Regions from separate parts of the Vreelandella sp. 162(4c) genome, predicted to be linked through region 3. Evidence: predicted binding sites of a transcription regulator. Region 3 holds the regulator's gene; each other region holds the start of a gene.
The links. Region 3 encodes PhoB, which activates phosphate uptake and scavenging genes when phosphate is short. Its sites were predicted from a motif close to TGTCATANNNNTGTCANA; they were not measured.

Region 1 (5,478 bases), 640 kb from region 3:
GAAGCCCTTAATAGCGTTTTAAGCATCTCATATAGTTACTAAGCTTTTTGCTCAACGCCTGCTTTTAAACTCCTATCGGCCCGCCATCACGTTTTTGAATAACAACGGTTGACGCCCGAGGGCGTACTTGGCCGCTGGCTGCAACAGTGGCGTCTTGCACTAGCTCACTACCATCCGCGGGCCAGTTACCCGGGTGCTGAATGTTAATAAACAGCGCGGTTTTATCCGGCGTGGCAAAAATACCCGTCACTTCACAGCCGTTCGGCCCTACCGCAAAGCGCTTAAGCTGCTGCTGGTTGCTGCTGTTAACCACCGGGCCGGTTCCCTGGATGTCGTCTAGCCCATTAGGTACCACGGCAAGCAGTTGGTCGTTGGTGTACTCGGTGACCCCATCATAACCATTATCGGTCTGGATCCAGAGGATACCCTGACCATCGTCGCGCTCGTCGAACCAGAGCCCATCGGGGCTGGCAAACTGATTCATTTCGGTCAGGCCCGAGTGATTATCGGCATCGTCAGCTGCCGCGCCAAACACAAACACCTCCCAAGTGAAGGCATTCGGGAGCCGGCTTTCGCGCCAGCGGATAATATGCCCAGCTTCGTTATTAGCGCGAGGGTTGGCGGCATTGGTAGGCGCTAAGTCATAACCAACGCCTACCTGTTCCAAGCCGTCACCGTTGTTGGTGTAGGTTGGCTGTGTATCTTCACCGATGCGCTGTGAGTTATTGGTCAGGGTGAGATACACCTCGCCCGAGGCGGGATCAACAGAGGCCCACTCCGGGCGATCCATCGGCGTGGCGCCCAACAAATCCGCTGCATCGCAGGTGTTGATGATGATACCTGCCGCATCGTCGTTAGCTAGCCCCAACGCCGCCGCTAGTGTACGACCATCGCGCGTTTGGGTGCTAGGCGTTAGCGGCAGCCACTCACCGCTGCCATCGGCGTGGAAACGGGCCACATAGAGGGTGCCGTTATTCAGGTATTTGTTGCCAATGGCAAGACGATCGTACTCTTCACCTGGGCGGTTGGCATCGGTGGGATCCCAGGCAGCATCCGAAACATATTTATATACGTACTCGTTGCGAGAATCATGGCCAGAGTAATAGACCACCGGCTGGCCGGCTTCCAGCTTGCCTAACCAACACCCTTCATGGCGGAAACGCCCAAGCGCCGTACGCTTAACCGCCAATGCATCACTATAGGGATCGACTTCCACCTGGTAGCCGAAGGTGCGTGCTTCGTTGCGGTAATCGTCTTCGGCACGCTCGCCGCGCAGGGTAATATCGAAGCGAGCAAATTCGTCATTCTGTTCAGAGGCATCACCTGCCGAAGTATCCCAACCATAGCGGCTTTTATCGGTGGGAATACCAATCCGGGCATCGTCCTGGAAGCGTTCACCGCGGTTCACAAAGATATCGGGCCAGTTCTCTTCACAGGCAATATAGGTGCCCCAGGGCGTTACCCCGTTACCACAGTTATTGTTTGTACCACGGGTTTGGGTGCCTTCAGGCGAAAAGCGGGTTTTGACGTAGTCACTGCCCGCCACTGGCCCGGAAAGCTCCATCGTCGTCGCACTGGTGAGGCGCCGGTTATAGCGCGATCCCGGCACGTGCGCCCATTGGCCGCTGGCGTTCTTTTCGACCTCAACAAGGGTGACACCGTGAGCGTTGATTTCGGTGCGCGACTCCTCTGCTGGCCGCTGGCCCTCATCAGCATTAGTGGGGCCACCTTGGGGCGCCCATAGCGCGGCTTGATCGATATACTCATTGTTGAGCGCCAGCACAAAACGACGCGAGGCGTTGTCGGTATCCAGGGCAAAACCGGCCATGCCGTCATGGTGCATACCCACACTCTCCGCCTGACGCTCAGCGGTCATCGGCTGTTCGGGCTGCCAGGTAACATTTTGGTTCAGCGGCGTGCCCCACGGCACCAAGACTTGGGCAACATAACCTTCCGGCACCACAACGGCATCGGTGCGTGACCCTTTAACCGCCTCAAACGCCAGCGTCAGGGGTGTCTTTTGGTTGCTGCTTGAGGCAAGCGCTTGCGCAGCACCGCCAAAACTAAGCATCGAGGCAGCCGCCATGCTCAAACCACCGCGCATCACATCGCGCCGGGATACATGGCGCGCCAATACTTCCGCAAAAGGTTGATTGCCGCTGTGGTTAAACAGGCGATGATCTTCGATCTCTTTACTCATTTTGGTCTCCCCCTGATCGTTTGTAAGCCAACGATTGAACGTTAGGAGACACTAAAGAAGCTTAATGACAGCACGATGACGGAGCGCCTGCATTTAGATGAAGAACGGTCGAATGCTAGCCACTTTTACTCCCCAAACCCTATTGAGGGATGTCTGCAACTCTGCTAAATTAACGCTAATAGTTATCATTAACACAGGAGTTACTCTCTCATGCAGTTACCCGCTAAGGGCACTGGCCAGGGAGATACGTCGGCCTCGACGACCCGCGAGGTGGCCCACGAGGTGAATAGCAAAGAATTACTTGGTAACTCAGGCCAATTGGTTATTCACCATGAACAGCGCCGCTATGTGTTGCGCCGTACTAAAAGCGGCAAGTTAATCCTTAACGCATAAAGCTCTTAATATTTTAGCCCCTGATTAATTTAAAGATTTATACGGCAAAGCCAGCCAGGTAGCCCATCGCACCCAGCCAGCGACCTCTTCCACTTATCCCTGTTGGAAATCTCTGGCTTATGAACCACACACGCGCTTTTGGTGGCCTCTTTTTAACGCTGCTTCCACTGCTAGCCGCCCAAGCGGACGACGCCGGGCTTAACCCAGTGACGGTCACCGGCACCCGGGCGCCTACTGACCTTTCCCGGGCGCCGCTGATTATCGATATTATTGATCGCGATGATGCTGTGCTGGCCACCGCCAGCCGGGTTGAAGACGTGCTTAGCCGCCAACCCGGCCTGCATGTGGCTGGCCAAGGGCGCCGAAATGGCCAAACCTTAAGTATGCGCGGCTTTGGCAGCAAAGGGGTGCTGGTGCGTTTGGATGGTGTTCGTCAGGATATCTCCACCGGCCACATCGGTAACTTCTTTCTCGACCCTGGCTTGATTCAAGAAGTACAGATAGCGCGCGGTGCGCTCTCCAGCCTTTACGGCAGCAATGCCATGGGCGGTGTCGTCAGCTTCACCAGTGTGAATGCCAACGACCTGCTTGCCCCCGGCGAAAATAGCGGCGTACGCCTTTCCGTAGGCGGTGCGACGGCCAGCGACGAAATGCGGGGGAGCCTGACTGGCTTCGGCCGCCGCAATACCGCCAACGGCCAGGTGGATGGCCTGTTTTCAATCGGCCGCAGTGAATCCGGCGATATTCGCCGCGCGGGGGGCGATGAAGCCGAAGAGGATGCCGCCCTCAATAGCCTGCTGCTAAAAGGCGGTTGGGAGCCAAGCGACGACCAGCGGCTATTTATCAGCTGGCAGCACTACGACGAACGCGCCACCCAGCCCGCCAACCCACAGCAGCTTTCAACCGATGCCAGCAATCCGCTGCGCGATCGCGATGTGGAAAGCAACAACGTCCAGTTGGGCCACCGCTGGCAGCCCAGCGCTGCCACCGAAGTCACCTCGCAGCTTACCTTTAGCCAGCAGGATATCGACGAGCCCCAGGCCAACCGTACCCTAGAGCGGGCCGGTCTTCAGAGCGACGGCTTCCACACCATGGATCACGGCTGGCTTTCGCAAACGCTGGTGTTCGGCGCCGAATTGGAGCAGGCCCGCCAACGGCCAGATGGCGAAGCGAATGGCTTTCCTAAAGCCGACATCGACACCCAGGCAGCCTATCTCGACACCACGCTTACCGCTGGACGCTATCTGGCCGATGGCGGCGCCGGGCAGTTTGATATTGGCCTGGGCGCTCGCTACGACCGCTACGACGCCAGCGGACAAAACAATGCCGATAGCGTCCACGACCAAGTGTCGCCACGTTTTCGTCTTGCCTGGCGGCCTGATGACGCTTTGATGCTGTTTTCGGGCTACGCTGAGGCCTTCCGTGCCCCGAGTCTTTCCGAGCTTTACGCCAACGAGCGCCACTTTGCCGGTTTCTGCGCCGGGCCAGCCTTCTGCACACCGGACAATTACTGGATTCCCAACCCTAGTCTCTCGCCTGAATCTAGCCACACCTGGGAAAGCGGCGTGGTTTGGCATCAGGGCGACTGGCAGGTTCGTGCCAGCTACTTCGACACCCGCGCCGACGATTTTATCGACACCCACGTCGACATCATGGCGGGCACCACCCAGGCGGTGAACGTTCAGCGCGCCCAGCTATGGGGCTATGACGCTCGAGTGACTTGGCAGCCCAGCGCCTTCCCGCTTCTCACAAGCTTTGTGGGCCTTTCGGAAGTCTCCGGTAAAGACCGCGATTCTGGCGAGCCCCTAGGCAGTCAAACACCGTTGGAAGCCACCCTGGGAAGCGAGGTGGTTCTGTATAACAGCGATATCCGCCTGGGCTGGCAAGCGCGTTTTGCCCAATCTTTCGATAAGCAGGGCGATGACGAGCGCCTGCCCGGCTATGGGTTGCACGATGTGCATCTCGCTTGGCAAATCACCCCGGCCGTGGATACCTCGCTGCGCCTTGCCAATATTGGCGACAAGGTGTGGTACCGCCCCGACGGCAGCCTGGGCGATGGGCGCAGCCTGTTCGCCACCCTCAACTGGCAGTGGTAAATCCACGCAGTCAACCCGATAGAGGTGCGTCATGATTACATCCCAACAGATCGCGATTATCGAAGCCTTTGACGCGGCGCGCGCCGCGCAGCCGCGGCTACCTGCGATTGAGATTGCCGAACGCTTATCGATCAGTGAAGGCGAGCTGCAGGCCGCTCGTTTAGGGCGCGACGTATGGACGCTGCCGCTCTCGCCCAGCGATATCGCCGCTTACCTGCCCCAGTTGGGGCGGGTTAAGGCGTTGACCCGCTCCCGGCTGGCCGTGCTAGAGCAAACCGGCAACTACCCTGAGCTTAGCGGCGGGGAGCATACTGGCCTGTTGCTCGATCCTGGCGGCCTGGATTTACGACTGCTTTACACGAACTGGCACTGGCCCTGCCTGATTCGTAATCCTATGCCGGCCACCAGCGCGGAAGAAGCGCAGTGGCGCTGGAGCCTGCAAATATTCAACCAGCATGGCTGCGCCGTTCACAAATGCTTTGCCCTGGAGAACCCACTACCGCGCCCCTGGGGTGCCTTAGCGGCCTTGGGCACTCGGGATACGCCGGCGTTTACCCAGAGCATGCCTCGCCTAAAGCGCCCGCTGCCTGAAGCGCCGACCCTGGCCAGCGAGTGGGGCGCGATGCGCGATGTGCACCAGTTCTTTGCCCTCCTCCAGCGCCATCATCTGGAGCGTATTGAGGCCAACCAGTTAATGGAAGGCCGCTATACCCGCGCGCTGCCCCTCAATGCCCTGGAAGCAGTGCTGCAGCATGCAAGCCAACGCGCGCTGCCGTTGATGCTGTTTGT
Region 2 (5,478 bases), 1.7 Mb from region 3:
TGCAATCAGCCCACCCACCAGAAAAGAGGCGCGCCACCCCCAGGTGATAGCGACGGTTGGCAGTACGATCGCCGCCAGCGCCCCACCGAGCGGCAAACCTGCCTGACGAATCCCCATGGCAAAACCGCGCTGGGATTTATCGAACCAAGCAGCTACCGATTTGCTACCGCCAGGCTGGGCGGTACTGTAGCCCGCCCCTACGATGACCAAAAACAGCAGCATTGCCCAGTAACTCTCAGCCAGCACGGCAGCGCTTAGCGCGATGCCCACTACGAGGGTTCCCACCCCTACCACTAAGCGTTCACTGAACCTGTCCAGCAACTCGCCGGCAACTAACAGCCCGACTAAAGGCACCAGTTGAGCAGCAGAGACCAGCGCCCCAATCTGAAATGCAGAGAGCGCCATATCTGCCTGTATATAAACGCTGATGGCCCCGATGCCTTGAACGAAAAAGCATGCCGCTGCTTGAGCCAGGGTGGCTATCAGTAGAATGAACCAGCGGTAGTTGTGAGCAGAAGCCATAGGCAGCATTGTCGTCATAGGGGTTCTCAGCGCATTGAGCCTTTCCTAAGAATTAACCCTTTTTGGGCGCTAAGCCGCGACGATATCGCAACGCCTGTTGCCACATCAGCAAGCACCGCTACTTTTCTGGCTAGGTTGCGTTACCGAATAAAAGAGGCGAAAAAATTGCCAACATTGCAATGAAGCGTGGAATGCCGTTCAAACAACCTCAGAGAAGGTTCTTACATTTTTCATTTCCAGCAGCCCATCCCATAACCGCTGGGCTTCTGCTGCGAGGGGCGCTGTGCGTCTCAGCAAGGTGATTTTTAATGGCACATCGAAAGCGGCACCTCCCGCTCGAACAAGCCGCTTAGCCCCAAGGTCTTCCCGCACTAGCGAATAGGGAAGCCACGCAACACCCAATCTTGATAACGTCATATGACGCAAACTATCAGCAAGACCAGCATCATGGTGTTGCTGTAAATTCAAACCTTGATTCACCAGCATGGCACTCAGCGACCAACCCAAATGGCACTCTTGGGAATAATTCAAAAATGAGAGTGGGGAGCCATCTGCAGCATGTAAATTAAACAGTGGCTGACCTGCGGCATTTGGTGCGCTAACAGGGATGAGAGACTCGGTATCTAGCTCAATTGAAGTGTAACTATCACTCTCTACTCCCAAACGCCTTGCAATAAGGTGTTCACCATCGAATAGTGCCGTTACATAGTCGGCCTCTCCCTGATCTAGAGTGGCTAGGCACTCCGGCAATGTATTAGCATCAATGCTAAATTTTGCCTGTGTGAACTGCTCTTGTAAGCGCGGCATCCAGTGAGGAAAAAATATCGCAGCCATAATGTGTGGTGAGCAAAATCGTATCCGCCTTTTCTGATCGTTAATATCATCAGCAACGGAGCGGCGAAATTGATCAAAAGCGCTAAGCGCTTGTGAAGCTACCATTTGCAGGCTTTGCCCTGCCTCCGTCAGCACTAGCTCCCCTTTACGCCGCTCAAACAGCGTGGTGCCTGCCCACTCTTCAAGGCCTTGAATACGACGACTCAAGCCTGAAACCGAAACATGCCGATGCTCAGCCGTGCGGCTAAAACTCTTGGTTTCACAAAGGGCCAGGAAATCTCTCAGGATTATCAAATCAGTCATTGAAGGCCTTCCGGCAGATAAGCTTTAGTCTTACTTTAGCTAAATAAATCGAAAGGAAATAGCGCTTTTGAATACTTTCCAACCCGCTGTCAAAGGCCTTAGAGCTGATTTTGTTGCCCTAGAACCAGATACCCGAAAACACGCTTCGCTTAAACGCTGAGTGAAGTGGTGATGGTGGGTGAGCCTCAGCTTACTGCGTCGTGTGGTGAATCGAAGAATTCCGGGGTCTTATTCAAGCTTTTTTCACAAAGTGGGCGGTCACCATCATGTCGCCGACGCCGTCGACCTTGCAGTCCAGTTGGTGATTCTTGCTATCCAAGAGCCGCTTGATAACCGCTTTGGTGCCCACCTTGAGTACCAATGAGCTGCCTTTGACCTTGAGGTCTTTGATCATCGTTACCTTGTCGCCTTCCGCTAACAGGGTGCCGTGGGCATCTTTTACCGTCACGGTCTCTTCTGCCTCAGCCTCAGAAGGGTTCCATTCGTGAGCGCATTCGGGGCAGATGAACAGGCTTTGATCCTGATAGACGAATTCGGATTGGCAATGGGGGCAAGGTGGGCACGACATGAATGATGACTTCTGTGGTTTGGTTTAGGCTGCTTATGATACTGAGCCTGTATACCCTTGGCGAATGCCTTCACGCCTGCCCAAGAAAGGAGAACCAGGATGAACAAACGTGACCTGGAAGCAACCTACCGTGATTACATCACCTGCCTCAATAATCAAGACTGGACGAACCTTGACCAGTTCGTGCATGACGATGTCCACCACAACGGCAGGCGCCTAGGGCTTGATGGTTATCGCGCCATGCTGGAAGCCGATTACGAGCAGATACCGGATCTTCACTTTAACATTGAGCTTTTGGCCGTTGATTCACCCCATGTCGCGTGCAGGTTGCGATTCGATGTCACACCCAAAGGTAGCTTCCTTGGCCTTGCGGTGGATGGCAAAAACGTGACGTTTTGCGAAAACGCGTTCTACCTGTTTAGCGATGGCAAGATTAGGGAGGTCTGGTCGGTCATTGATAAAGCCGCGATTGAGGCTCAGCTTGGTTAAACGTTGTGGTTATCTCCATTAACAAACGAATAGAGCAGAATATCGGATCGGTACGCCCAGCCTTGGTGGGCCTCGTTTTGTGACGATATTGGTCTAGAGAAGCGTTATCTGAGCCGTTTGACTGGCTACCTGCGCTCCTTGGATAGTCATTAACTTATCACCTGAACGACACAGCTTTGTCACTTAGGCGGGCTACCGTTGCATTGTAAGTCACAATAAAGTGAGCTTATACATTGCAGAAGGTGATCCAATGGAGCCTATTCAATCCTCTGACTTAATGCTCCGCATCGAGAAAATGGGGGTGACATATCCTGGGAATGTCCTCGCACTCCGCCCCACCACCGTCGATTTCCACAAAGGGGAGTTTACGGTACTACTCGGCCTTTCCGGTGCGGGTAAATCGACGTTACTGCGTTCTCTCAACCACTTGGTGCGGCCCAGCACTGGCAAAGTGATCTCGGCCGAGCTAGGTGCGCTCGAAACCCGGTCTACGGTACGCCGCCATCGGTGCAAAACCGCCATGGTTTTCCAGCACCATCAGCTCATTGAACGCCATACGGCGCTCCAGAATGTGCTGACCGGTCGGCTTGCTTACCACAGCACCTGGCGCAGTTTGTTTCCGCTACCCAGGCAGGAACAGGCGCTTGCTCTGCACTGCCTGGACCGCGTAGGCATGGCCGAGAAAGCGCTTACCCGGGTCGATCAACTCTCCGGCGGGCAGCAACAGCGGGTGGGCATTGCGCGTGCCTTGGCGCAGCAGCCCGCCATGATATTGGCGGACGAGCCAGTGGCCAGCCTTGACCCGGCAACCTCTGAGCGAGTGCTAACGCTACTGCGAGATATATGCCGTGAGGATGGTATTACCGCCATTATTTCACTGCACCAGCTGGAGTATGCCCAGCGGTTTGCTGACCGCATTATCGGGTTAGCGAATGCCCAAATCGTTTTCGATGCGGCCCCCTCACAGTTACAGCAACGCCACCTGAACGAGATCTACCACGGCACGCGCGGAGCTGTGACCGACGCCGCTGAGACCACCGAACCCAACCCTCAAACCACCACTCCCTCCCCGATAAAACTGGAGATTGCCCAATGAAACCGCTATTCAGCTTTTTCTTTGCCATCTGTCTTATGTTTGGAATCGCCATGCCGGCCTTGGCGGCGGACCCTGATCCAAATCCGGATCTATTAAAAGTCGCGCTACTCCCCGATGAAAACGCTTCTGAACTGATCAAACGCAACCAGCCATTGAAAGAGTATCTTGAAAGTACCCTTGGGAAAGAAATTGAGTTAATCGTCACCACGGATTACTCCTCCATGATCGAAGCCATGCGCTTTGGTCGCATCGACCTCGCCTACTTCGGCCCGCTCTCCTATGTGATGGCAAGAAGCAAAAGTGAGATCGAACCCTTTGCCGCCATGATTGTGGATGGCAAGCCCACCTATCGCTCCATCATTATTGCCAATGTCGATTCCGGCGTTGAGTCCTATGCGGATATCGAAGGCATGAAAATGGCCTATGGCGACCGTGCCTCTACGTCAAGCCACCTGATTCCCAAAACCGTGCTGCTTGAATCGGCGGGGCTGGAAGCAGGCGAGGACTATGAAGCCCATTTCGTTGGCTCCCATGATGCCGTGGCGGTGAACGTGGCCAATGGTAATGCGGATGCAGGCGGGCTATCGGAAGTGATCTTTGAGCACGTAATGGACCGCGGCCTGATAGACCGCAACCAGGTTAGGGTGTTGGGTCACAGCGGGGAGTACCCTCAGTACCCTTGGGCGATGCGTTCCAACCTGGACCCTGAACTCAAGCAGCAGATCCAGGATGCCTTCATCAGCATCGATGATGAAGAGATTCTGGACAACCTAAAAGCCGAAGGTTTCGCCGTTATCACGGACGCCGATTACGATGTGATTCGGGAAATGGGTAGTCTGCTCAACCTCGACTTCGGCAAGATGTAAGGGGGCATGATGAATCCGTCCAAAACAGTGCCGCCACCCCTTTCATCGCTTTCTCCTGACGCCGTGTTGGACGAACACGCCCGCGGCTGGCGGAGCAAGCTCTTCCAAGCGGGCTTGGTGCTGGCAGTGGTTCTTCTGGCGAGTTGGTATGTAGATCTGCTGGATTTTCGCACCCTGGCCAACGGGGTGCCTGCCATCGCTACCCTAATGGGAGAATCCCTACCGCCCGACTTTACCAACGCCATGGATTGGATAGCGCCGCTGGTCGATACCCTTGCCATGAGCATTGCCGGCACGGCGATAGCGGTCACTGCTTCCGTACCCCTGGCGTTCCTGGCCGCTCGCAATACCTCGCCCCACCCCGTGGTATTCCACGTAACCCGCACGCTGCTGAACGCTCTTCGCTCGGTGCCCGAGCTGATTATGGGCATTATTTTCGTTGCTGCCGTGGGGTTTGGCGCCTTACCGGGCGTGCTCGCGCTCGGCCTTCATTCTATCGGCATGGTGGGTAAATTCTTTGCCGAAGCGATCGAGCATGTCGACCCAGCCCCGGTAGAGGCCGCCAATGCCGCTGGCGCGACGCGATTACAGGTTCATTGGCACGCGGTGCTCCCGCAGGTGCTTCCGCAGTTTGCTGATGTCTCTATCTACCGCTGGGAATACAATTTCCGCGCCTCTACGGTGATGGGCATGGTGGGGGCTGGCGGGATCGGCTTCGAGCTAATGGGCTCTTTACGCGTCATGCAGTACCAGGAAGTCAGCGCCATCCTGATTGTCATACTCGTTATGGTGACGATGGT
Region 3 (5,478 bases):
TTGGAATTAACCCTGACTAGTGTTCTGATTGCCTACTGATTCATCCGTGAATCTTAAAAGCATTCTTGCTTTTGTAACATCCTGTTAATCGCTTATTCATTCTCTGAAAAGCTTTTAATGATATCTAAAAGGTCATAGATAATTAGCTACCGCCATTTTCTTCTACAAGCTCATCCTTGTCATACTCAGCATCGTCTGAGTGACTGCTTGATTGCGGATCCATGTCGCTGGCACCATCACCTTCGTCATGGGTTAAATCGTCAGTCATGTCTGTTGTATCACTGCCAGTTGAACTACCGGTACCTTGGGAATCCATCGGTTGCTCGTCAGCGGTAATACCTTGGTTTTCGTCAATCGCCGAATTTTCATCAGTTTGTGCAAAAGCTAATGGGCTTGCCATCAGACCAAAAGATACACCTAAAATGCCAGCTTTCTTGAGAAAATCCTTGGACGTCATATCCTACCTCCGATCGCTGTTTAGTACCGCTTAATGAAGAAAGAAAGGCTTACTGAGAAGCCAGCAATTCCTGCGGTCATCTTCCTTCAATCTGTACTCTGCAGAAGGCATGCCAAAAAACTGAAGAATATAAATAAAAACAACAAAATCAAACTCTTACTTAAAAATAAGTTATGCCAAAAAGGCATCAACTGAGTCACGACACAACGCTTTGAGCTGTGTAAAAATGGCACATGGGTAAAGCTTTACCAACCTTGCATGCCAATATTGCACATTGTTACAAATATTATGCGATGGAATGACTTGCTAAATTAAACAAGACGCGAGGGGGGGAAGGCGCAGCGAAACAACGCACCCTTGCCGGGAAGGGACTCAATTTGTAGTTGCGCATCGTGGCGCAATAGCACGTGCTTAACGATCGCCAAGCCTAAACCTGTGCCGCCAGTCGCAGTGCTGCGCCCCTTATCAACACGGTAAAAGCGTTCTGTTAGTCGGGGAATATGAACGGGATCAATCCCTTCACCGTTATCTTCCACATCGATATAGCCGCCACCAGTAGCGCTAGCTTTCCAGCGCAGGGTGATTTGGCTGCCAGCAGGCGTGTAGCGAACCGCATTAAAGGCAAGGTTAGAGACGGCGCTGCGAATCTCCTGTTCACTGCCTAACAGTCGGGCATCGCTCTCAAGGGCGACGGTAATGGTATGACGTTGATGCGATAGGGCCAGCGCATCATCACAAACGCTTTGCAGTAAAGGCTCGAGTGGCAGTGGATGATGATCTTGGCCGCCCTGGTCAATTTCCAAACGCGAGAGCAGCAATAAATCGTTGACCAGATTCTGCATCCGCTGGGTCTGTTCCTGCATTTGCTGAATACTACGTCCCAAGCGCGGCGGAAGCTGGTCGGAGATATCACTGTAGGTTTCCAAATAGCCGGAGAGAACGGTCAGCGGCGTACGTAACTCATGGGAAACGTTGGCGACAAAGTCGCGCCGCATCTGCTCAAGACGATGCAAGCGGGTGATATCGCGAGCCATCACTAAGCGTTCGTCGTCACCATAGAGGGTAATTTGATACTGCAGGATTCGCCGTTCATCAATCGGTGAGGTGAGCGTTAACGGCTCACTGTAGTTACGCGAATTAAAATAGCTGATAAAGCCCGGGTCGCGCAGCAGGTTGGTAATGTGTTGACCACGATCATGGGCGGTTTGTAGCCCCAGCATGGCGGTGGCGGCGCTGTTCCACCACTCCAAATCACCGTGGCGATCAAGCATGACCACGCTATCACGCATTGCTTCAGACGACTCTTGAATACGTGCCAAAGTAGCCCGCAGACGGCTTTGGGTGATGCGCTGACTTTTTTGATAGCGGTATAAACGATCGAATAGCTCGCCCCACATCCCGCGAGCGGCAGGCGGTTCATCGTTAGGGTGGAGGGTGAGCCACAAATAGAGTTCGCGTAACTGTCGTAAGTGGTAAAACAGGCATCCCGCAAGCCCTGCTGCGAGCCCCAGCCCAGCCGAGCCCAACAGCCAGCCCAAGCAAGTGCCCAGCGTGGCCAGCCACGCTATTCGCCACAGCTCACGACTCCATAAACGCACATTTACACCCGTGCAGAGAAACGGTAACCGGTACCCCGAACCGTTTGGATCAGGTTTTGATGCACGTCACCCAGCGCTTTACGCAAGCGGCGGATATGCACATCGACCGTGCGCTCTTCAACGTAAACATTGCCGCCCCACACTTGGTCAAGCAGCTGGCTACGTGTGTAAGCGCGCTCTTGGTGAGTCATAAAAAACTGCAGCAAACGGTACTCGGTGGGGCCCATTTCCAGCGCTTTGCCGTGGGCACTTACCCGGTGGCTCACCGGATCAAGCAGCAGGCCGTTAATCTCAATCGGGTCTTCAACGCCACGTGGCGTCGCACGGCGCAGCACCGCTTTTAGCCGTGCCACCAATTCCCGGGGTGAAAAAGGCTTGGTGATATAATCATCGGCACCGGCTTCAAGCCCTTGAATTTTATTATCCTCTTCGCCTTTCGCGGTGAGCATAATAATCGGGATTTCAGCGGTGGTTTCTTCACGTTTTAGGCGTCTCGCCAGCTCAATACCGCTAGTGCCGGGCATCATCCAGTCCAGCAGCAGTAAATCGGGTTGGTGGTCGACCACCATGGCATGGGCATCCTGGGCGTTATCCGCTTCGAGCACGCGATAGTCAGCCATTTCCAGCGCTACCGCGATCATCTCGCGAATCGACGCCTCATCATCGACAATCAGAACGGTCTTGGCGGTCATACCAGAGCCTCACGGTGTTCAAAGAAACTAGTTCAAAGAAAAACAGTTCAAAGATAAACAGATCAATGACATGTCAGTGACGATAACACCATGACTTGATGACAATTACATGACAATCGCCTCGATCAGCCAGCCGCAGGCCACCAACTTAGCGCGATACCGGCAAAAATCAGCAGTCCCGACCAGTGATTATTGAGAAACGCCTGGAAGCAGGCATCCCGCTCCTGGTCGCGAATTAAGCGCTGCTGATGCAGAAAAGTCGCTGCCATTGCCGCTAGCCCTAACCAGAAGAAACCACCTAAACCAACCCGCCAGCCTACCCAAGCCAGCAACCCCAGGGTGGCTAGCTGGAGTAAGCCGATAATCAAACGATCCGCATTTCCAAACAGCACGGCCGTCGATTTAATGCCAATTTTTAAATCGTCGTCGCGATCGACCATGGCGTACTGGGTATCGTAGGCCACTGTCCAGCACACATTAGCGCAGAATAGCAGCCATGCTTCCAGCGGCACGTGGCCGAGCACGGCGCCAAAAGCCATCGGAATTGCCCAGGAAAAAGCCGCGCCCAGCACCACCTGAGGAAAGTGGGTATAGCGCTTCATAAACGGATAAATAATCGCCAGCAGCACCCCGCCCAGCGAGAGCAGCACCGTAAACCAGTTGGTCAGTAATACCAGAATAAACGCAGCGGCCACCAGGGCGATAAACAGCAGTTGAGCTTCGGTTTCGCTGATACGGCCCGTCGCTAGCGGACGTTGTTTTGTGCGTTTCACATGCCCATCGAAGTGGCGATCCGCATAGTCATTGACCACGCAGCCCGCAGCGCGCATCACATAAACGCCGGCCACAAAAATCAGCAGCACATTTCGCCCTGGTACACCTTCCGCAGCCACCCATAATGCCCACAGCGTCGGCCACATCAAAAGCCATGTGCCTATCGGCCGATTCAAGCGCATCAGCTGTAAAAAATCTGCCACGCGAGCCCATCCCTTCGGCCGCAACAGTGAACGATCCATGCTTACCTCACGAAGAATAAGATGCAGGCGCTAGCCTAGCGCGAAGGCAGGCCAAGATCATCCGCCATCGCCGTCAAAAAATACTCTTGCACTAATAATGACAGACTGCCGTGCTTACAGCCGTGATAAAAAACAGAGCGCCTTCCCCAGGCACAGCCTTCCTGTATGCCGTTGACGCTAGCAAACTGGGGGGAATGCGTCGTTACTTCCAATGGCCCACGCACTAAACCCGGCTGGCGAAATAGCCAACTACCTAGCGAGCGCTCGCCCAAGCACTCTAGCCGTTGGCCCTTTACCTGTGAGAGCGGGGCGACCGAGCGCGCCACCACCCATGGCGTTCCATCTAAGCACAGCGCCACTTCCCGCAGCCAGGCGTAACGCTTGGCACCAATGCCCAGCGCCTGAGCCTCATCCTGGCGCGGCCAACCAACCCCCTGGCGCAGCAGTCGTACTCGAAACGGCTTCTCGCCACCTGCGACCATTAAGCGGGCGGTTAACGAGTCGGTGGAGGCAACCCACTGCCACCAGGAAGCACTCATCGCCGGGCGCGCCGCATCAATCGGGCGCCAGCGGGAAAATAGAGGAGTTTGCCGAAAAGCAGCAGCCGTCACCGAGTTCTCCAGGGCAATTAACGGGTTGGCTAGTGTAACATGGGCACTGAAAGGCTTTTGTTTCAGCAACTTTTTTAACGACTCGGTTTAGCGCTTCTTTTTTCGCAATCTTATTTAGCAACTTTTTTGGTGTCTGCATGCCCGCCACCCAAACACAGAAAACCTCTTCGCACGCTGCGCTGGTGATTATTGGCACTGGAATGGCAGGGGTTGGCCTTGCCCGGGCGTTGCGCCGATTGGGCGACCAACGCTCAATCACGCTGGTGAGCGCCGACAGCGGCGATGATTACAGCAAGCCGTTGCTCTCCACCGGCTTCGCCAAGGGCCTGGTGCCCGAACAATTAGCCCAGCGCAGCGCTACTGACCTGGGCGAAGAGCTAAATGCCCAAATGGTTATCCACACCCAGGTAACCGCACTGGATGTGGATAACCAAACAATTCTGCTCGAAGGCGGCATGGTGCTCGGCTACGACACACTGGTACTGGCCACTGGCGCTGCACCACGGGTGCCCTTCAGCATTGAACCCAGCGTAGCCCCACGCTGCTTTACCATTAACGACCTGGATGACTACCGCCGCTTTCACACGGCGCTAGGCCAGGGCCCTGCACGGGTGGCGATTGTTGGCGCGGGGCTGGTCGGCTGTGAATTTGCCAACGACCTCCACGCTGGCGGCCATCGTGTCAGCCTCATTGCCCCAGAAGGAACCCTACTTCCTCGCTTGCTGCCACCGCCCTTAGGGAACGCCCTAGGCGATGCCTTTAGCGAAGCAGGTATCCATCTTCACCTTGCACGTTCGATTGATTCGATAGCGGCCGAAAGCGGCGAAGATATCGTATTACGTCTGGATAACGGCGACGCTGTCAGCGCTGATCTCGTGTTGATGGCAACCGGCCTTGTACCTCGCACAGCACTTGCCGAATCGGCTGATTTAAACGTATCACCTGGCGGTATAGTCGTTGACCGCCAGTTGCGTACATCGCACCCCAATATCCACGCCCTGGGCGATGCAGCCTGCGTAGACGGTGTTAATGCCATGTACGTGCAGCCACTACAAGCCAGCGTTAAGGCGCTGGCGGCAACCCTTTCAGGCGCGCCCACGCCGG
Region 4 (5,478 bases), 450 kb from region 3:
ACGCTGCTGCAAATTTGGCAGCACTCCAAAACCCCAGGCAACTACGTGATTCTATCTGGCGACGTGCACTACTCGTTTGTCTACGACATTGTGGTGCGTCATCAGCGCCGTTCTCCCCATCTGTGGCAGATCACCTCAAGCGGGATCAAAAACACCTTTCCCAAAAACCTGCTCAATACCTTTGACCGGCTCAATCGCTGGCTCTACGCGCCGTGGTCGCCGCTTAATTGGTTCACCAAGCGCCGCAAACTAAGCGTTCACCCCCGCGATCCTGACCGCGCCAGCGCGGGTGAACGGCTGTGGAACGCCAGCGGCATTGGCTTAGTAACGCTGGATGAAAAAGGCCACCCTATCGATATCCGACAGCTCGACGCCGACGGTAGCGAGGTGGTCTTTCCGGCGCGGGAGAAACCGCTCATTTAACGTCAGTGTAGCGTCAACTGACTGATGTCCTTGATGATTGTCATTATAGCGTCACAAAAATGACGCACGCTTGCTTGCAGCTTATCAACCAACTCCAGGGAAGGTGACACATCATAGGAACCACCGCTGGTTATTAGGGTGGCAGAATAGGGCAGCAGGCAAATGACCGCACAAGAATCGCAGTGGTTGCAAAAGATTATTGCAACAGAAGAGTTGCACGTGCTCTTTCAGCCCATTGTGGATGCCAGCCAGCAGGCGATTTATGGCTACGAAGCACTGATTCGTGGGCCTAAAACATCGCCGCTTCACTCGCCGTTACGACTGTTTGAAGTAGCCACTCAGGCCGGAAAGCTGGTGGAATTAGATATACTCTGCCGACGGTTAGCCATCTACCGCTTTGCAGAGCTCGATCTGCCGGGCCTGCTGTTTCTTAACGTTATGCCGTTGACGATCGTAGAGCGTGATTTTCGCGAAGGCTTAACGCTTGGCTTTATTCGTGACAGCGGCTTGCCCCCAGAGCGGGTGGTGATCGAGCTCACTGAACACGTGCCAATCCACGACTACGAGCTAATGCGCCAAGCGGTGGATCACTACCGCACCATGGGCTTCCAGGTGGCGCTGGATGACCTCGGTGCAGGTCACTCAAGCCTGCGCCACTGGTCGGAGCTGCGCCCGGATTTCGTTAAACTCGACCGACACTTTATCTCCGGCATTGACCAGGATCCTGCCAAGCGAGAGTTCCTGCGTTCGATTCTCGATGTGGCGCGTAGCCTGGACTGCCAAGTGATCGCCGAAGGGGTGGAGACCGCTGCTGAGCATCTTTGCTTGTGGGAACTCGACCGTGGGCTCGCACTACTACAAGGCTTCTATTTCGCCCGACCCAACCAGCAGCCGCCTTTAGAACTCAATATGGTGCTGCCAGCGAGCACCCAATTAAAAAGCCCTGCGGGTCGCACCACGCGCTCGATTTTACGGGCTACCGATGCCATAACTACGGATTGCGCAGTGCCGTATATCTCCGAGCGATTTCGCCAACAACCCAGTTTGCGCTGTGTGGCCGTGCTGGAGAATGGTAAGCCCGTGGCTGTGGTGCGACGCAACTCGTTTTTAACTCTATTTACCAACCCCTATAGCCATTCGCTTTATGCCAAGCGCCGTGTGCTGGACGTTGCTGATGCACGCATGCTGGTGGCCGAAGCGGATACTCCGCTTGAGATTTTGAGTCAGAAGTTGACCGACAGCCGGGATATTGAGCAAGAGGACTTTGTCATCGTTAACGCTAACGGTGACTACCTGGGGATGGGCAATATCGTTGACCTTTTGCGTGAGATTACCGCGATTCAGGTGCGCCAAGCGCGGCATGCCAACCCGCTCACCGGCCTGCCGGGTAATATCCTGATCAATGAAACCCTGGCGGCTTATTTGGCCTCCGGGCATGGGTTTGCTGCGGCCTATGTTGACTTGGATAACTTTAAAGCCTTTAACGATGCCTATGGCTACGCCCGAGGTGACCACATCATCATTTCGCTATCGCGGCTGCTGCAAGCACAGGTAGAGAATGCCGGGGGCTTTATTGGCCATATTGGCGGCGATGATTTTATGATGTTGCTGCCGCTTGAGTACTGGGAAAGTGTTTGTCAGCAAATTCTACACTCATTCGAGGTGATGGCTCCGGGCTTCTATGAAGAGGCTGACCGCCTTCAGGGCGGGATTCACATCGAAAACCGTCAAAATAGAATGACGTTTTTTCCCTTTGTGAGCGTCTCGATTGCGGTAAAACCCATCCATGATACGACTACCTGCCAATCGCTGGATATCGCAGGCGAGCTTTCTGAGCTGAAGCACCAGGCGAAAAAAATTCCCGGTAACAGCCTGTTTGTAGAGCGCCGCGGTCACGAGGCTTTTCAAGCTGTAGATTAACTGTCCTTCGCCAAAACGTCACGAAGTGGTCATATAAGTGCCCCATTTTTGTCATCTGGAGTCGTCAGGATGTTGTCATCTTTTAATAACTCTACAGAACGCTACAGGTGACCCATGCAGACATTATCCCTCTCCCGCACGTTAATCAGTGCCGCCGTTGCCAGTGCCTTCGCCTTGGTCGCAGTGAACGCCTCTGCGGATCTTTCATCGCGCTATGTGGATAACGATGGCGATATGGTTGCCGATGTTCCCAGCGACGAGTCACAGTGGGTGGATCCGGATACCTTGGTGTTTGCTTATACGCCGGTTGAAGATCCTGCGGTTTACGCTGATGTCTGGTCTGGTTTTTTGGATCACCTGAGCGAAGCCACCGGCAAAAAAGTCCAGTTCTTCCCGGTGCAGTCCAATGCTGCCCAGCAGGAAGCGCTGCGCGCTGGCCGTCTCCACGTAGCCGGTTTCAATACCGGTGGCGTACCGGTCGCGGTTAACTGCGGTGGTTTCCGCCCCTTCGCCATGATGGCCGCGGAAGATGGCAGTTTTGGCTATGAAATGGAGATCATTACCTACCCCGGAAGCGGCATTGAAGCCGTTGAAGACTTGCAGGGTCGCCAACTAGCGTTTACCTCAGAAACCTCTAACTCTGGCTTCCGCGCCCCCTCGGCGCTGCTGCGCTCTGAGTACGGTATGGAAGCGGGTGAAGATTTTGAGACCGCTTTCTCTGGTTCTCACGACAACTCCATTCTCGGCGTGGTTAACGAAGATTACGACGCGGCGGCGATTGCTAACTCCGTAGGCAAGCGGATGATTTCCCGCGGTGTAGTGAACGAAGGTGATTACGACATTATCTACACCTCACAAACCTTCCCCACCACCGCTTACGGGCTGGCGAATAACCTGAACCCGGAACTTGCCGAGAAGATTCAGGATGCGTTCTTCAGCTACGACTGGGAAGGCACTGCCCTAGAGTCAGAATTCGCCAACTCCGGCGAAGCGCAGTTTATTCCGATTACTTATCAGGAAAACTGGGCGGTTATCCGCACCATCGCTGACGCCAACGGCGTGACCTACGACTGCGATTAATCTTTAAGCAGTACCCCAATACGATCGGCCAGGAGGGCAACCTTCTGGCCGAACCGCTATGTAGATGAGGCACTTCCATGTTGACACTCACCGGCGTTGGTAAACGTTACCCTACCGGGGATCGAGCGCTGACGGATATTGAACTAACGCTGCCCAAAGGCCAAGTGATGGCGCTGATTGGCCCATCTGGCGCGGGTAAAAGCACACTGATTCGCTGTGTGAACCGGTTGGTTGAGCCTACTCAGGGCAGTATTCGCCTGGACGGCACGGAACTGACGAAGCTCTCGGGACATAAGCTGCGTCATGCCCGCCGCTCCATGGGAATGATTTTTCAAGAGTATGCGTTAGTAGACCGCCTAACCGTGATGGAGAACGTGCTTTCAGGTCAGCTCGGTTATGTGGGATTTTGGCGCAGCTTCCTGCGCCGCTACCCGCAGGAGGCTGTGATTGAAGCCTTCCGTCTATTGGAGCGAGTGGGGTTGCCGCATGCCATCGATAAACGTGCCGATGCCCTGTCTGGCGGCCAGCGCCAGCGGGTGGGTATCGCCAGGGCGCTCCTGCAAAGTCCTAAGCTGTTGCTGGTGGATGAACCCACCGCCAGCCTTGACCCAAAAACTTCGCGCCAAATCATGCGTTTGATTCGTGAGCTGTGCGCAGAGCGCGAACTGGCGGCGATCATCAATATTCACGACGTAGCGCTGGCCCAGCAATTTGCTGACCGCATTGTCGGCCTGCGGGCGGGTGAAATCGTCTTTGATGGCCTTCCCAGCGAACTCACCAGTGAGATCCTCACCACGATTTATGGTGAAGAGGACTGGGACACCACGCCTGAGCCAATGGACGAAGAAGTCAGCGGCGATGAGACGACTAACACTGCTCCGATTAATCCTCCCTACGCGCGGGTGATGTCGTCAATCGAAGCGGGGGCAGCACGATGAGCGAGCAGGCACGCCAGCAGGCGGCGCAGCACGGTCAGTGGCGGCGACTACCGCTAATTGAAAGTCCTCGCTTGCGCTGGGGGCTTGCCATTGGTGCAGTGGTGTATCTGTTTTTAGCGCTTGCCTCGGTAGAGGTGAACTGGGAGCGGGTGGCGGAAGGCGCAGGCCGGGCGGTTAATTTTTTAGGCGCCTTTATGCAGCCTGACTTTGTCAGCCGCTACGACGATATCGTCGCGGGCTTGCTGGAAAGTTTGACCATGACGCTCACCTCCACGGTATTGGGTGTACTGCTGGCGATACCCGTGGGTTTAGGGGCAGCGCGTAACATTTCACCACTGCCGATCTACTTTGTGTGCCGCGCGATTATCGCCGTTTCGCGCACGTTCCAGGAGATCATCATCGCGATTCTGTTTGTGGTGATGTTCGGCTTCGGGCCCTTTGCGGGCATGATTACTCTGGCCTTCGCGACGATTGGCTTTATGGCCAAGCTACTGGCGGAAGATATTGAAGATTTGGATTGGCGGCAGGTAGAAGCGGTACGCGCCACGGGCGCCAGTTGGTGGCAAACCATGAACCACGCCGTGCAGCCCCAGGTCATGCCGCGTTTGATCGGGCTCTCCATGTACCGTTTGGATATCAACTTCCGTGAGTCCTCGGTGATTGGCATTGTCGGCGCAGGCGGTATTGGCGCCACGCTGAATACCTCGCTGAGCCGCTATGAGTACGACACCTCCGCGGCGATTCTGCTGATTATCATCGCCATCGTGCTGCTGTGCGAGTACAGCTCAAGCCATGTCCGCCGCTGGACTCAGTAAACGCTGATTCAGTAACTGCTGGATCCGTAAGTTCTGGCCCCTTAATTTGTCGAGAGTTTAAATGCCTGTTTCCACTACACCCCAGGGTCAGCCGGTTTGGCGGCGGCGCACCACCCGCGCTCAATGGTTGCAGTACCTGGCTTGGCTGGCGGGTGTCAGCCTATTTCTGCTCTGCTGGAAGATGATTTCCGACAACACCATGTGGGTGTTTGTGGAAGATGCCGGCCGCCAGGGAGCAGATTTGATCAGCCGCATGACCCCTCCCGAATGGAGCTACGCCAATGTGCTCTGGAAGCCCATGT

Region 1: a site for PhoB is predicted at 2,264-2,281, ahead of AC4EYZ_RS15125 (PhoX family protein). Genes of this name have one in related genera too.
Region 2: a site for PhoB is predicted at 2,861-2,878, ahead of phnC (phosphonate ABC transporter ATP-binding protein). Genes of this name have one in related genera too.
Region 4: a site for PhoB is predicted at 2,406-2,423, ahead of phnD (phosphate/phosphite/phosphonate ABC transporter substrate-binding protein). Genes of this name have one in related genera too.

What each region holds. Positions count from the first base shown of each region.
Region 1 covers NZ_CM176981.1:3,286,068-3,291,545, reverse strand. The annotation lists gene AC4EYZ_RS15125 (PhoX family protein) at 65-2,200, opposite strand; gene hemP (hemin uptake protein HemP) at 2,411-2,593, shown strand; gene AC4EYZ_RS15115 (TonB-dependent receptor domain-containing protein) at 2,713-4,689, shown strand; gene AC4EYZ_RS15110 (ChuX/HutX family heme-like substrate-binding protein) at 4,721-5,478, shown strand, end outside.
Region 2 covers NZ_CM176981.1:4,390,557-4,396,034, reverse strand. The annotation lists gene AC4EYZ_RS20290 (MFS transporter) at 1-540, opposite strand, end outside; gene AC4EYZ_RS20285 (LysR family transcriptional regulator) at 721-1,659, opposite strand; gene AC4EYZ_RS20280 (zinc ribbon domain-containing protein YjdM) at 1,892-2,227, opposite strand; gene AC4EYZ_RS20275 (ester cyclase) at 2,327-2,716, shown strand; gene phnC (phosphonate ABC transporter ATP-binding protein) at 2,967-3,812, shown strand; gene phnD (phosphate/phosphite/phosphonate ABC transporter substrate-binding protein) at 3,809-4,678, shown strand; gene phnE (phosphonate ABC transporter, permease protein PhnE) at 4,688-5,478, shown strand, end outside.
Region 3 covers NZ_CM176981.1:2,650,463-2,655,940, reverse strand. The annotation lists gene AC4EYZ_RS12210 (hypothetical protein) at 143-457, opposite strand; gene phoR (phosphate regulon sensor histidine kinase PhoR) at 769-2,055, opposite strand; gene phoB (phosphate regulon transcriptional regulator PhoB) at 2,058-2,747, opposite strand; gene ubiA (4-hydroxybenzoate octaprenyltransferase) at 2,873-3,763, opposite strand; gene AC4EYZ_RS12190 (chorismate--pyruvate lyase family protein) at 3,799-4,374, opposite strand; gene AC4EYZ_RS12185 (NAD(P)/FAD-dependent oxidoreductase) at 4,512-5,478, shown strand, end outside.
Region 4 covers NZ_CM176981.1:2,204,205-2,209,682, reverse strand. The annotation lists gene AC4EYZ_RS10040 (alkaline phosphatase D family protein) at 1-423, shown strand, start outside; gene AC4EYZ_RS10035 (EAL domain-containing protein) at 586-2,343, shown strand; gene phnD (phosphate/phosphite/phosphonate ABC transporter substrate-binding protein) at 2,458-3,423, shown strand; gene phnC (phosphonate ABC transporter ATP-binding protein) at 3,501-4,361, shown strand; gene phnE (phosphonate ABC transporter, permease protein PhnE) at 4,358-5,176, shown strand; gene phnE (phosphonate ABC transporter, permease protein PhnE) at 5,238-5,478, shown strand, end outside.